Regions from separate parts of the Undibacterium sp. Di24W genome, predicted to be linked through region 1. Evidence: predicted binding sites of a transcription regulator. Region 1 holds the regulator's gene; the other holds the start of a gene.

What was found. Region 1 encodes HrcA, which represses chaperone genes, less so after heat shock. Its sites were predicted from a motif close to TTAGCACTCNNNNNNNNNGAGTGCTAA; they were not measured.
Region 2: rpoH (RNA polymerase sigma factor RpoH) is a predicted target of HrcA. The motif match lies at 4,371-4,397, and genes of this name have one in related genera.

Annotation. Positions count from the first base shown of each region.
Region 1 is NZ_JBMPOP010000003.1:36,942-43,902, reverse strand. Features, by position in the region: gene dapB (4-hydroxy-tetrahydrodipicolinate reductase) at 1-439, opposite strand, end outside; gene ACO0KZ_RS06510 (outer membrane protein assembly factor BamE) at 452-979, opposite strand; gene fur (ferric iron uptake transcriptional regulator) at 1,104-1,532, shown strand; gene ACO0KZ_RS06500 (response regulator) at 1,616-2,038, opposite strand; gene hrcA (heat-inducible transcriptional repressor HrcA) at 2,167-3,198, opposite strand; gene ACO0KZ_RS06490 (HAD family hydrolase) at 3,267-3,965, opposite strand; gene ACO0KZ_RS06485 (FAD-dependent oxidoreductase) at 3,996-5,216, opposite strand; gene ACO0KZ_RS06480 (GNAT family N-acetyltransferase) at 5,348-5,851, shown strand; gene ACO0KZ_RS06475 (NAD kinase) at 6,015-6,908, shown strand.
Region 2 is NZ_JBMPOP010000006.1:149,647-156,607, forward strand. Features, by position in the region: gene ACO0KZ_RS14210 (SURF1 family protein) at 1-50, shown strand, start outside; gene ACO0KZ_RS14215 (SCO family protein) at 106-627, shown strand; gene ACO0KZ_RS14220 (COX15/CtaA family protein) at 688-1,740, shown strand; gene cyoE (heme o synthase) at 1,792-2,676, shown strand; gene ACO0KZ_RS14230 (SCO family protein) at 2,705-3,292, shown strand; gene rpoH (RNA polymerase sigma factor RpoH) at 3,393-4,292, opposite strand; gene ACO0KZ_RS14240 (cell division protein FtsX) at 4,524-5,441, opposite strand; gene ACO0KZ_RS14245 (cell division ATP-binding protein FtsE) at 5,470-6,198, opposite strand; gene ftsY (signal recognition particle-docking protein FtsY) at 6,244-6,961, opposite strand, start outside.

The DNA of each region.
Region 1 (6,961 bases):
CGTGAGAAAAACTCTTGGCCGCCATTTCCAACAGCTTCAGGGTGACGTTCACACCCACGCTCATGTTAGGCGCAAACACGATGGCAGTTTTTTTGGCAGCTTCGGCAATAGCGGCTTTACCTGCATCATCAAAACCCGTAGTGCCGATAATCATTTTGATACCATGTTCAGCGCAATAACTGAGATGCTCCAAAGTACCTTCTGGACGCGTAAAGTCGATCAAAAACTCGGCACTTGCTAGACCTTTTGCCAATTCAGATTCAATTGACACGCCAGTTGCTTTCCCCAAAAACAAACCGGCATCAGTGCCTAAAAAAGCAGATTGAGGAATATCCAATGCGCCAACCAAATGTGCGTCATCCGCAGCGGCAATGGTTTCAATCAACATCTTACCCATGCGGCCAGAAGCACCGGCCACAGCGATTTTCATTCCTAACATAATTAACTCGACTTATTTTTTCTTAGGCGTTTCAGAACTAGGCATATTCTCAATACGAGAGGCAATGGCAGAATTGGTGATATGTGCCAAATACTCTTTCTCTGTTGGCAAATTACCACCTTCAAAACGCTCTACGGTATTTGATTTGAAGAAAATTGCCAAGCGACTAGAAATCACTTCGCCATTCGGTTTCAGCATGCGGAAAGGATAATCCCAACGATCTTCATGAAACATATCGGTCAACAGCGCTGTACCCAGCAAAAAGCGCACTTGTTCACGGGTCATACCCTCTTTTAACTGGGCCACCATCTCTTGCGAAACGAAGTTGCCTTGTTGAACAGAAATGCGGTAAGGAGAAATCACACCAAACAACTTATCGAAACCAGATGGTTTTACGATTTGCGTTCCTTTAGTCGCATTGGCATCCGCTTCTGCAACGACAGTCTTTTGACTAGCGCAACCAGTAGTCAAGAGCAAAAGGGCAGCTGTAACGAACACAGCCGGTTTGCTCTGGGATTTCTTAAATACGTTCAATGGCATAAACTACCTCAAATTTTCAAGCAAGAATGTCGAACTGGGAAAACTTCGGATAAGATAACAGAAATTTCTACCTAGCTCTAAAACCCTATATCATAAAGCACTTAGCCTTCTTTTGACTGAAAACATGACAAATAACACGCCCGACCTGAAATCCAGCGGACTGAAAGCCACTTTGCCACGTCTGAAAATCTTGGAAATCTTCCAAAACAGCTCGGTACGTCACCTAACAGCTGAAGATGTTTACAAGATCCTGTTGACAGAAAACATGGACGTAGGCCTAGCCACGGTCTATCGTGTTTTAACCCAATTTGAACAAGCTGGCTTATTGAATCGCAATCATTTTGAGTCTGGCAAAGCGATCTTTGAACTAAACGAAGGCTCACACCACGATCATTTAGTTTGTTTAGACTGTGGTCGAGTAGAGGAATTCTTTGACGAGCAAATTGAAAAGCGTCAGCATGCGGTGGCAGAAGAGCGCGGCTTTTCTATTGCTGAGCATTCATTGGCGCTATATGGGAATTGCACGAAAGTAAATTGCGCAAACAGAAAATGATCACTTTTAGCAGGGAATGGCAGAAAACATGAGATCAACAAAAAAGTAAGCCAACTCGGCTTGCTCTTTTGACTAAAATCAATCTAAGTACTAGCAGCACCACCTAGTTTAGCACTGCGTGCCGCGCGCACCTTAAGGGCAACCATTTGCACCGTATCTAATACCTTCTTTGCATTAAACGGTTTAATAATATAGCCACTAATACCACTCTTAACTACTTCGGATATCGTTGCCTGATCAGTACTTGCAGTCACCATCAGGACAAAAACATCTTGCATCACCATGCGTATACTTTTTAAGGCCTCTACTCCATTTACTTTCGGCATCACCACATCTAGCAAAATGATATCGGGATGTAAGCGGGTTGCCATCTCCAATGCGCTATCACCATCCAGCGCCTCACCTACAACGCTATAGCCATCATGACGTAAGATGACACGTAAAGTTTCGCGCGTCATATCATTATCGTCAACTATCAATACTGAGATATCTTTATTGTCTGCCATTTTGAATACGCAAATTAGAAGTTTATAAAGTGGATTTAAGTTAACAAGTAAATTACCAATTAAGTTACTTTTTTTAAAGATTGTTTGCCACGCAATTCTAAGTCTATCTGGTTCTATTTTCCGCTTATTTAATGATTCAATGCGTTCGACAAGAGCTTCGCAGTTATATCAACAATAGGAATTACACGTTCATAGGCCATTCGAGTTGGTCCTATAACACCCAAAGTGCCAACGATACGTCCATTCACTTCATACGGTGCAGTTACAATACTCATCTCTTCCATTGGGACTAATTGTGAATCACCACCAATAAAGATGCGTACACCAGATGCATTGCTTGACACATCCAATAGCTGCATTAAACCACTCTTTTGCTCAAATAAATCAAACAAGCGTCTCAAGGAAGTCATATTCGATGACAAATCACTGACATTAAGCAAATTACGTTCACCTGAGATTACCATATCATCTACATTATCGGCCATTGCCTGACTACCCGCCTCTAATGCGGCTTGCATCAGGCGATTCATATCACCTTGCAAGGCACGCAATTCATGGTTGATGCTCAATCTAGCTTGATCAAAACTTTGTCCAGCAAAATGCTGATTCAAATAGTTCGCTGCCTGAATTAATTGCGGCGGCGTGTAATCCACATCAGTGAGCAGGAGGCGATTATGCACTTCGTCGTTAGGTGCCACCACAACCAACAAAATACGTTTTTCTGATAAACGCAAGAACTCGACTTGCTTAAAAATCGACTCTTGTTTCGCGGTCATCACGACGCCCGCAAATTGCGACAGCGAAGACAAAACTTGGGCAGCGTTCGCAATTATTTTTTGTGGCGAACCCGTCATAATTGATGACTGCAAACGCGCACCTAATGCCGTTTCCAATACCGATTCATCGATATCTTGCACCGTCAATAATTGATCAACGAAGACACGATAACCACGTGGCGTTGGAATCCGTCCCGAAGACGTATGTGGACTCGTGACAAAACCCATCTCTTCCAAATCTGACATGACGTTTCGTATTGTCGCTGGCGAGAGTTCCAGACCAGATATCTTTGAAAGTTCACGTGAGCCGACAGGCTGGCCATCGGCAATATACCGTTCCACCAGGGCTTTTAATAAGGTTTGAGCGCGATTATCGAGTTGCATAGTTTTATTTTAGGCTAGCTGAAGCAGAAACGCATCGTTTTTGCGCAAATCAACGCTCACTATTTAAATTACTTATTGTTTAATTCAAGTTCATGCAACAATTCTTGTAAGTCTTTTACGATTAAGTCAGGTTTGATGTCAGACTCAATATCGGCTAGCGATCGCCCATATCGATTAACCCAGGTTGCGAGCATGCCGACGTTTTGAGCGCCAAGCACATCCAGACGCAGATCATCTCCAATATACATGAGCTCATTCGGACTCAATTTCAAGTGCTCAATCATGGCACGAAAAATTTTGGCGTCTGGCTTGGCACAACCAAATTGATGTGCAGCCAGCGATACAGAAAAATGCTGGTCTAGCCCCACTGCAGCAATATCGGCAAAACCGTTAGAGATTGATCCCAAAACATAATTTTTTTTGAACACTTTGAGTGCAGGGATAACATCATCAAAAAAAGTCACTCGATTTCGCGCTTGGGCAAAAACCTGCATCGCCTCATCTGCCAAACTGGGATGCGCGCCATGCTCGCTAAATACCTGTTGAAGCAAGGTGTGGCGTAAAGCCCAAAGATCGTAACTAAAACGGGAATTCGTGGGGACTAAAGCCTGCCTCCGCTCACGCAAAGCGTCAATTGAATATTGCTCAACGACGGAAGGTAATTGGGTTGCAATCCATGCATGCAGAGTTGTTTCCGCAAGCTTAATCACAGGAACAACAGGCCACAAGGTGTCGTCGAGATCAAATATCAATGCTTTAATGGTCATCGTTTTTGGGGTCAATTAAAGGAAAATAGGTCACAAGCGCGCTATGACACCACGCATATCAAGAAAGCCTTGTTTAGCACCACACAACGTCAATAAATATTGATGATACACCGCTGGTACATGGCGCCCTGCGACAGTCCCCAAATCACGCAACCAACCAATCGCATAATTGGATTGATACAAAGGCGTCATGATCCGGCTCACCGTTTGGTAATAGGCAATATGTTTGCTACGCCTTTGAGAATATTCAGCAAAAGCAGCCGTAACAGAATTGGAATTCAACTCTCCATCAAACTTCGCACCAGAATTTGCCAGGCACTGCGCCAAAATCGTAGCATCAATCAATGCCATATTTGCGCCCTGTCCCAATTGTGGACTCATCGCATGAGCTGCATCACCTAGCACAACGACACGACCTTGATGATAAGACGCCAGTCGGACATCTGCGTATTCGGCAATAGCAATAGTCGCCTCAGGAGCATGTGCTAACCATTCCGCCACTTCCGGCCACACCCTCCGTATTCGTTCGATCAGGCCTGGCATGCCCGCCTGTCGATACTCTGCAAATTCGGCTTTCGGTAAACTCCAAAACAAGGAATAGCATGTCCTATTTGTGGCAGGATTGATCCCGGTCGGTAAAATGCCCAGCATGATTTGCGCACCACGATAACGTTGCAATAGAATATGCGGAAATGGCCAATCCTCTTTGTCCAACACGGCCCAATATGCGCCCCAGGGATACGGTCTGTGAGTTTGCGTAATGCAGAGTTGATCGCGCAATAGTGATCGCGCACCATTAGCGATAACAAGGCCGTCAACTTGCAAGCTTCCTTGTTGATGCTGAGCTTGAACGCGCTGTGCATCTTGAGAAAATGCGCTAATGCCATTTCCCAAATGTATAGCTACCCCCAAATCCAGCGCACATTGCCACAATATTTGATGCAAATTGGCTCTATGAATACCCAAGCCATACCAGTCTTCATGCGCAAACTGATAATGCAGATCCAGCGTTTTCCAACTACCGGTATAGCCTTCCAGACTATGTACTACGGCAGCCTTTGCTTTTACTGCGTCCAGTAATCCCAAGCTTTGCAACATCGCCTGTCCGCTGGGCTGCAACAACAAACCAGCACCCACTGGTGTGGGATCGGCGACTTGCTCAAATACTTCGACCTGATGTCCCTGACGAGTTAATAAAATAGCCGAAGCCAGTCCAGCTATTCCTGCACCTGCAATAACGATATAGGTCATAGTTGATTTATTTTAATTGGCGCTTATCTGTCAGACATTAAATTATACGTAGAAATTAGTTAAAGCTACTTTAAAGCGAAACACAACGAGCTTCCGGTTTGGATTTGATACCGATTTATAATAGACGCCGAATGACCAAGAACCTGGCAAAAGAGATCAAGGAAGGACTGGCAATGACTATACGTATTCAACAAGCAAACCTAAAAGATGTTCATTTGATTGCGCCATTATTTGACGCTTACCGCGTGTTCTATCAGCAAACCAGCGATATCGATTTAGCGACAAAATTTTTATCCGAACGCTTACAAAAACAAGAGTCCATCATTTTTTTTGCGATTGACAAGGACGATCAAAGCCTAGGTTTTGTCCAGCTATATCCGAGTTTTTCTTCTGTATCTGCCATGCGTCAGTGGATTCTGAATGATTTATTTGTGAGTGAGACTGCCCGACGCACTGGTGTCGCCCGACTACTCATGAATCGTGCCCGTCAATTTGCTATCGATACCAAGGCCAAAGGTCTATTTCTGGAAACCGCGCATGACAATACTAAGGGACAATCTTTGTATGAGTCACTTGCTTACAAGAGAAATTCAGAATACTACTATTTTCTCGATCTACAAAAAGCGATCAAATAACAGATAGCACTGCGATAATGACTAGAAGATCCCAAAAAATATTGCGCATTCCAACAAAAATACTCTCCACTACAACAAAGTAGAAGCATAGCTGTAGCAGAGTCATCCAATTCTCTAGGAATAGTGTAATCTAAAGCCTTCTCCAAAATCTGACAGATTTCCTATGACATCGACTGCAAAAACCGTCGCCTTGATTGGTAAATACAATGCATTAGGCATGGGTGAGTCGTTGAATGAATTAGCAGATTTTTTAGCCGAAGCAGGACACTCCATACTGTTTGATACGGATTCTGCGCAAAATTTAGCCTTGAACGAATATCCTGCAGTGTCCGTCGCTGATATCGGTCGAAATGCCGATGTCGCGATTGTCTTAGGTGGCGATGGCACGATGCTCGGTATCGCCAGACAGCTCGCTCCTTATGACGTCCCCTTGATTGGCATTAACCAAGGCCGACTCGGTTTCATTACCGATATTCCACGCGATCAAATGATACCCGCTGTTGCCAAAATTTTAGATGGTAAACACGTTGCGGAACAGCGCTGTATGTTAGAAGCGATTGTGGTCCGCGACGGTGAGCAAATATTTAGCGGTGTCGCTTTCAATGACATTGTCTTATCGCGTGGCGCTGGTTCAGGCATGATTGAATTGCGGGTCGAGGTTGATGCACATTTTATGTACAACCAACGTTCGGACGGACTCATTGTTTCAACCCCAACAGGCTCCACAGCTTACGCCTTATCGGCTGGCGGACCACTCTTGCATCCGAGCTTAGGCGGCATCGCCATGGTGCCGATCGCGCCGCACGCTTTATCAAATCGCCCTATCGTTTTACCAGAGACGAGTGTCATTAGCGTAGAAATCGTCGCTGGGCGCGAAGCCAGTGTGAATTTTGATATGCAATCGTTTGCCAACTTGAATCACAGAGACAAAATCGTTATCAGCCGCTCTACCCACCACATCACCTTTCTGCACCCCGAAGACTGGAACTATTACCATACCTTGCGTGAAAAATTACACTGGAATGAGTATCCTTCAGTCGAAGGTGCACTCAACTAAGCGCCTGACCCACAAAGACCTGTGAATTAATACAGTGCTTTTCACAACCATAC
Region 2 (6,961 bases), on a different contig from region 1:
CCATCTTTTTTGTAGTGACAGGAATTCGTCGTGGAAAACGTAGACAATAGAAAAACAGCAGGTCGTTGGAAATTATTTGCCGTGCTCGCCGTGTGCGCAGCACCTATGATCGCGTCCTACTTTACTTATTATGTAATTAAACCAACTGACAAGAACAATTACGGAACGATTATCGATCCGCGTCAGTATCCTATGCCTGAACTCAATATGACGAACGAGGAAGGCGCAAAGCCTTCGGCCTTAAGTGAACTAAAAGGCAAATGGCTGATGGTACAGGTTGATGGTGGAAGTTGTGCTGAGGTGTGCCAGAGAAAGCTACTCGAAATGCGACAGCTGCGTTTGGCGCAAGGTAAAGCGATGGATCGGATAGAGCGGGTTTGGTTAATCACTGATACCCAAACAGTTGATGCGCAAATAAAACCTGGTATCGCTGGCACCTATCTATTGCGCACTGACCGTGCAGCCTTGGAGAAATGGCTACCTACAGAAAGCGGCTCACAAATTCAAGACCATATTTATCTGATAGATCCTTTGGGTAATTTGATGATGCGCTTTCCTAAAGATGCGGATCCAAACAAAGTTAAGAAAGATATTGGCAAATTGCTCAAAGCTTCAGCCATCGGTTAGACGTTTAGTTGCCTTTTTTATCTACCAACGTCTCACTAACTGCACCTCTCTCGACTGAATATGTTTATCCAACTCGCTATTTATGGACTATTGATTGCATTGTTTCCACTGGCTATAGTCTGGGCATCCAAAGACAGCAATAAATACCGCAAGCTGATTGCTGTGACTTTGTTCCTTACTTTTGATTTGATTGTGTTTGGCGCCTTTACGCGTCTGACGGACTCCGGTTTGGGCTGCCCAGACTGGCCAGGTTGCTATGGTCAAGCTAATCCATTTCAGGCACACACTGAGATTAAGGCAGCGGAAGCATTAATGCCCACCGGCCCGGTGACTGTGATGAAGGCTTGGATAGAAATGATACATCGCTATTTGGCGATGTGCGTTGGCGTCTTGATTACCGCCCAGTTGATCATCGCTTGGTGGCGTCGTTCCAGCTTACGCCATTCGCCTTGGCTGGCAACGGTATTGTTTGTATTGGTTCTGGTGCAAGGTGCTTTTGGTAAATGGACCGTCACAATGAAGCTGCAACCGATTATTGTGACTATTCACTTACTGCTGGCATTGACCTTGTTATCGCTGTTAGTTTGGGCTTGGATGCGAGAATCACCCAAAGCAGAAATTATCGTCAGACCATGGCTGAAAACTCTGATTCCAGTAGTGTTTTTAGTGCTCCTGATGCAGATCGCATTAGGCGGTTGGGTTAGTACCAACTATGCAGCACTGGCTTGTCATGATTACCCATCTTGCAATGGCGAGGTGATACCCGAGTTAGATTTTGAACATGCTTATGTCTTATGGCGTGAACTGGGGAAAACCGCCAGCGGTGATTATTTACCTCATTCTGCGTTAGTGACTATACAATGGGTGCATCGTAGCTTTGCCTGGATAGTTTTTTTGAGTTTGGGCTTGACGGCATTCTTGTGTCGTAAGCATGCTACTTTAAGAACTAATAGCAATGCAATCTTGGCTGTACTCTTTGTGCAGTTTTTGAGTGGCGTAGCAACGGTTTATTTTTCATGGCCTTTATCGATAGCGGTTTTGCATAATGCAGGCGCTGCCTTACTTGTGCTGTTACTGAGCATGTTAAACTATCGTGTTCGCACGAGCACTTGATACGCTACGCTCAATTTTAATTCTTAATCGCCGTCCCCCCATTGCATCTACATGACTAAGCCCAGCACTGTGAGTAATCGCTTTCTTCAATATATCGCCTTAACTAAACCTAGGGTGACCCAACTCGCTGTGTTTTGTGCGGTGATCGGCATGTTTCTGGCAACGCCGACTCTTCCAGACTGGAAAGTAGTTGTTGTTGCAACGATAGGCATATGGCTACTCGCAGGTGCCGCTTTTGCCGTGAACTGTCTGGTAGAACGCGAGATTGATGCACGTATGGCGCGCACGGCACGTCGTCCTAGTGCTCAAGGTGAGTTGAGCACCAAGCAAATTGTGATTTTTTCAGCAATCATAGGTGGTGCAGGCATGTGGGTGCTATACGCACTGGTGAACCCTTTGACAATGTGGTTGACCTTCGTCACTTTCGTTGGATACGCGGTGATTTATACGATTATTCTAAAGCCCGCAACACCACAGAATATCGTGATTGGCGGTTTATCCGGTGCTATGCCACCAGCGCTAGGTTGGGCTGCAATTGCCAATGAAGTCCCGATGCAAGCTTGGTTGCTAGTGTTGATTATATTTGTCTGGACGCCACCACATTTTTGGGCATTGGCGATGTATCGCCGTGATGATTACGCTAAATCGGGTTTGCCCATGCTGCCGATTACGCACGGTATGGAATTTACCCGCTTTCATGTTTGGTTGTACACCATTGCTTTATTCGCGACAACATTGTTGCCTTATGCCGCAAAGATGAGTGGCCTGATCTATCTGGTGAGTGCGGTGATTTTGGGATTGGCGTTCTTATGGTACGCGTGGCGGATTTATCGCCATTATGATGATGTATTGGCACGCAAGACTTTCACTTTTTCTATCGTTTATTTGTCCTTGCTGTTTGTCGCACTTCTGGTCGACCACTACATAAAGCTTTAATATGAAAACAATTTTGTTCTCTCGTTTGATGCGTCGTGGCTTATTGGCCTTGTCCCTCTTGTCAGTGCTTGGTCTTGTTGCATGCGGCAAGACTGAAACAGCAGAAAAATTCATTAATACTGATTTGACGGGCTTACCCTACGGTAAGGAGTTCACGCTCACCGACCAAAATGGCAAAACACGCACTTTGCAAGATTTCAAAGGTAGAGCGGTTGTTTTGTTTTTTGGCTATACGCAATGTCCAGATGTCTGTCCTACCACTATGTTTGACATGGCGAAAGTGATGACGCAGTTGGGGCCATTGTCCGACAAGGTGCAAGTGCTTTTCGTAACAGTTGATCCGGAGCGCGATACGCAAGCTTTACTGGCTGCTTATGTGCCCAATTTTGATAAGCGCTTCTTAGGTCTATACGGCGATGCAGCGGCGACGGCGAAAGTAGCCAAGGAATTCAAAGTGTTTTATCAAAAGAGTGCAGGTAGTACGCCAGAGAACTATTCCATGGATCATACGGCAGCTAGTTATGTGTTTGATCCAGAAGGTCGTATTCGCCTCTATGTTCAATATGGTCAAAAACCAGAAGCGATCGTGCATGATCTGAAAATTTTACTGAAATAAGTAAGTTACTCAAAACAGTTAGAGCAAAGAAAAAGGCACTCAAAATAAATTGAGTGCCTTTTTTATTGTGCTTGAGAGTAGATACTAAATTGCTTGAGCCTTACGCATAGCTACTCAAGGAACTCTTCATTTTTTTCAAAGCTGCGCTTTCGATTTGGCGTATGCGTTCTGCGGATACGCCGTATTCATCAGCCAAGTCATGCAAGGTTGCGCCAGAACCATCGTCATTTTGTAACCAGCGTGACTCAATGATATGACGTGAACGTGGATCCAGTTTGGATAATGCCGCTTCCAAACCTTCGCTTTGCAAGCGATCATACTGTTGGGCTTCAATGACACGGGTTGGCTCTTCTGCTTCTGTTTTCAAGTAAGCGATAGGCGCGAATTTTTCATCTTCGTCATCGCTGGAGCCATCTAAAGCAACATCGCGACCAGACAGACGCATTTCCATTTCGATCACATCTTCACGCTTGACATCTAGTTTACTAGCTAATTTGTCAATCTGAGAAGGCGTCATGGAATCCAGACCTTCTTTGTTTGAGCGCAAATTAAAGAACAACTTGCGTTGTGCTTTCGTGGTAGCGACTTTGACTAAGCGCCAGTTTTTCAAGATGTATTCATGCATTTCGGCTTTGATCCAATGCATAGCATAAGACACCAAGCGTACACCTTGGTCAGGATCGAAACGTTTGACCGCTTTCATCAAACCGATGTTACCTTCCTGAATCAAGTCGGCATGCGGTAAGCCATAACCTAAGTAACCACGCGCGATAGAGACTACCAGACGCAAGTGCGACATAACTAATTGTTGCGCGGCGTTTAGGTCATTCTGTAACTTCAATTTTGTCGCAAGATCAATTTCTTCTTCGTGCGACAACATAGGCAAACGATTGACGGCAGAGATATAGGCATCAATATTGCCCAGCGTGCCAGTGAAACCCAGTGCTAAAGCCGTGCTGTCCGAAGAATGCAAAAAGCCTTGTGCTGATGTTTGTGTCATGTTTCCTCCTGATATCAAATCAGATTATTCCGTAAAGCGGTACCAAAAATTATTTTTCGATACGTTCAAGTTCTAATATTAGCACTCAATCGGGATGAGTGCTAATAATCTGTTTGTTTTGTCGAATTTCAAGGGGCAATGTATAAAAAGTCTAATTTTTTACTGAGGACTAATGATTTTTTTGATCATTAAAAATGCCAATAATTAGGGAGTGACACTAAATAATTGAAATTATTGTGGAATTTTAGAGAGCTGACGTCGCACAGACAAATAAGCACCACACAGCCCCAAAATTTTGCTGATGGCGATCAGACCCAAGCTGGGCAAGATCCCAAGCGGGCTGAGATGAAATTCAGATGCATACAATTTCGCAAATTCTGCGATGGCTTGGTTTAAGGGCTGTAAAGACAGGGCAACTAGGCTCAATGCAAGCCCACCTGCCAATACACCGAGCATCGCGCCAGTATAGTAATAAGGCTTATGAATGAAACTGTTGGTCGCGCCTAACATACGGCTTACGCTGATTTCGGCTTGATGCGAAAGTACCTGCAAGCGTGTTGCATTAAACACCACCACGATCACCACGACCGCTAAGGTACCTGCCAGAAATAACAACACCATCTGCAAAACTTGCAAGAGTGCAGCCAAACGCTTGACCCATTCGGAATCAACTTGCACAACGTCAATGTTATCCAATCCGCGCAAGGAGGTGGTGAGTTGATCTGCTTTATTGCTATCGGCATTGGCTAAAGACAGCACATAAGCGTCAGGCAGGGGATTGCCACCCAAAGTTGCCAACACTTCCGCCAGACTATTTGTGCCTTCCATGGCGGCCAGTGCTTTGTCTTTTGGGACAAATTTCACTTTGGCGCTAACTTTGAGGTCTTTCAGTACATTCTTAATTGGCGTCGCCATTGCTGCTGCATCAACACTGGCCAAATCAGGTTTCAAAAACACACTGATCTCAGGTTCTATCGAAAGTTGTGAGGCGACTGGACGTATATTTTCTAATACGGTTAAACCCGCGATAGGCAGAGACAATGCTATCGCGACCACCAGCACATTAAACAAAAAGTTGCCTGGTGCTGCCCGTAAATGGGTAAAAGCGGCGCGTAAGGCATAGGCATGTTGACGAAACCAGTTGGTCATAATGAAGTTTTATCCTTACCAATCTTAATCAGATCGTTGATGTCAACGAAGCTGCGTTTGCGGCTGTTGCCACGGTTGAAGCTGAAGGCACGACGGCAGAAGTCCAGGAGTCAGTGACCTCACCTTTACTCAAATAAATAACGCGGTTTGCCTGCTCCAGAAATTGTTCATCGTGGCTGGAAATAATGCAGGTTACACCTGAGCGTTGAAAGGCCTTTAGTGCATTGATGACAATCACCGCATTCTCACGATCCAAATAGGCAGTTGGTTCATCGGCGAGGATGATTTGTGGGCGATTAACAATGGCACGGGCGATGGCGACACGTTGCTGTTCGCCGCCAGATAGGGAAAGCGGCGAAGCATCAGCTTTGTCTTGAATGTTCAAACGCTCCAGCGCTGCGTAGGCACGGGTTTCTGCATTCGCCACCGATTCGCCCACCACGACCATAGGTAACATCACATTGGCCAATACGCTACGATCCAGTAGAAGACCTTGTCCTTGCAAAATCAGACCGAGCTTGCGACGTAAGTAAGGCAGGCTGCCGCTTTTCAATTTGCTGATGCTTTGACCGTTCATCAAGACCAAGCCGCTGCTAGGTCTTTCTAGGCCTGCGATCATTTTGAGTACGGTAGACTTACCTGCCCCGGAGGGGCCTGCTAAGAAAACTAATTCGCCATCGCCAATAGAAAACGAGACATCGCGCAAGGCATAAATGTCATGGGCATAGGCTTTCGATACATGTTGAAATTCAATCATCGCGATCTAACTCTCTATTTACATCGTCACTACGCAGTTATTTGCTTAGTTGAGCAAAGCATCTACAAATTCTTGTGCATCGAACGCCTGCAAATCTTCAATTTGTTCACCAACGCCAATGAAATACACAGGAATCGGTCGTGTTTTGGCAATGGCGGCCAATACGCCACCTTTGGCAGTGCCATCTAATTTCGTGATAATCAAGCCGGTCAATTGTAATGCGTCGTCGAAAGCTTTCACCTGTGCCAAGGCGTTTTGCCCAGTATTGCCATCAATGACTAGCAAGACTTCTTGCGGCGCACCTTCCATACCTTTGGCGATTACCCGCTTAATCTTTTTCAGTTCTTCCATTAAATGCAACTGTGTCGGTAAGCGCCCAGCGGTATCGACCATGACTACATTGGTAGCACGCGCTTTGGCGGAAGCTACCGCGTCAAATGCCACTGCAGCCGGATCACCAGACTCCTGCGCAATGACGGTAATATTATTGCGCTCACCCCAGACCATTAACTGTTCGCGGGCGGCAGCGCGGAAAGTGTCGCCCGCCGCTAAGACCACGGATTGATTATGTACTTGCATATGCTTGGCAAGCTTGCCGATGGTGGTGGTTTTACCTGCGCCATTGACACCCGCAATCATCATGACTAATGGTTGGTAACGACCGAGTTCAAACGGCTTCTGTAGTGGCAATAGCAAGTCGAGTAATAAGACTTTTAATGCCGCTTTGACTTGTTCCGCTTCGGTTAATTTTTCTTCTCTGACT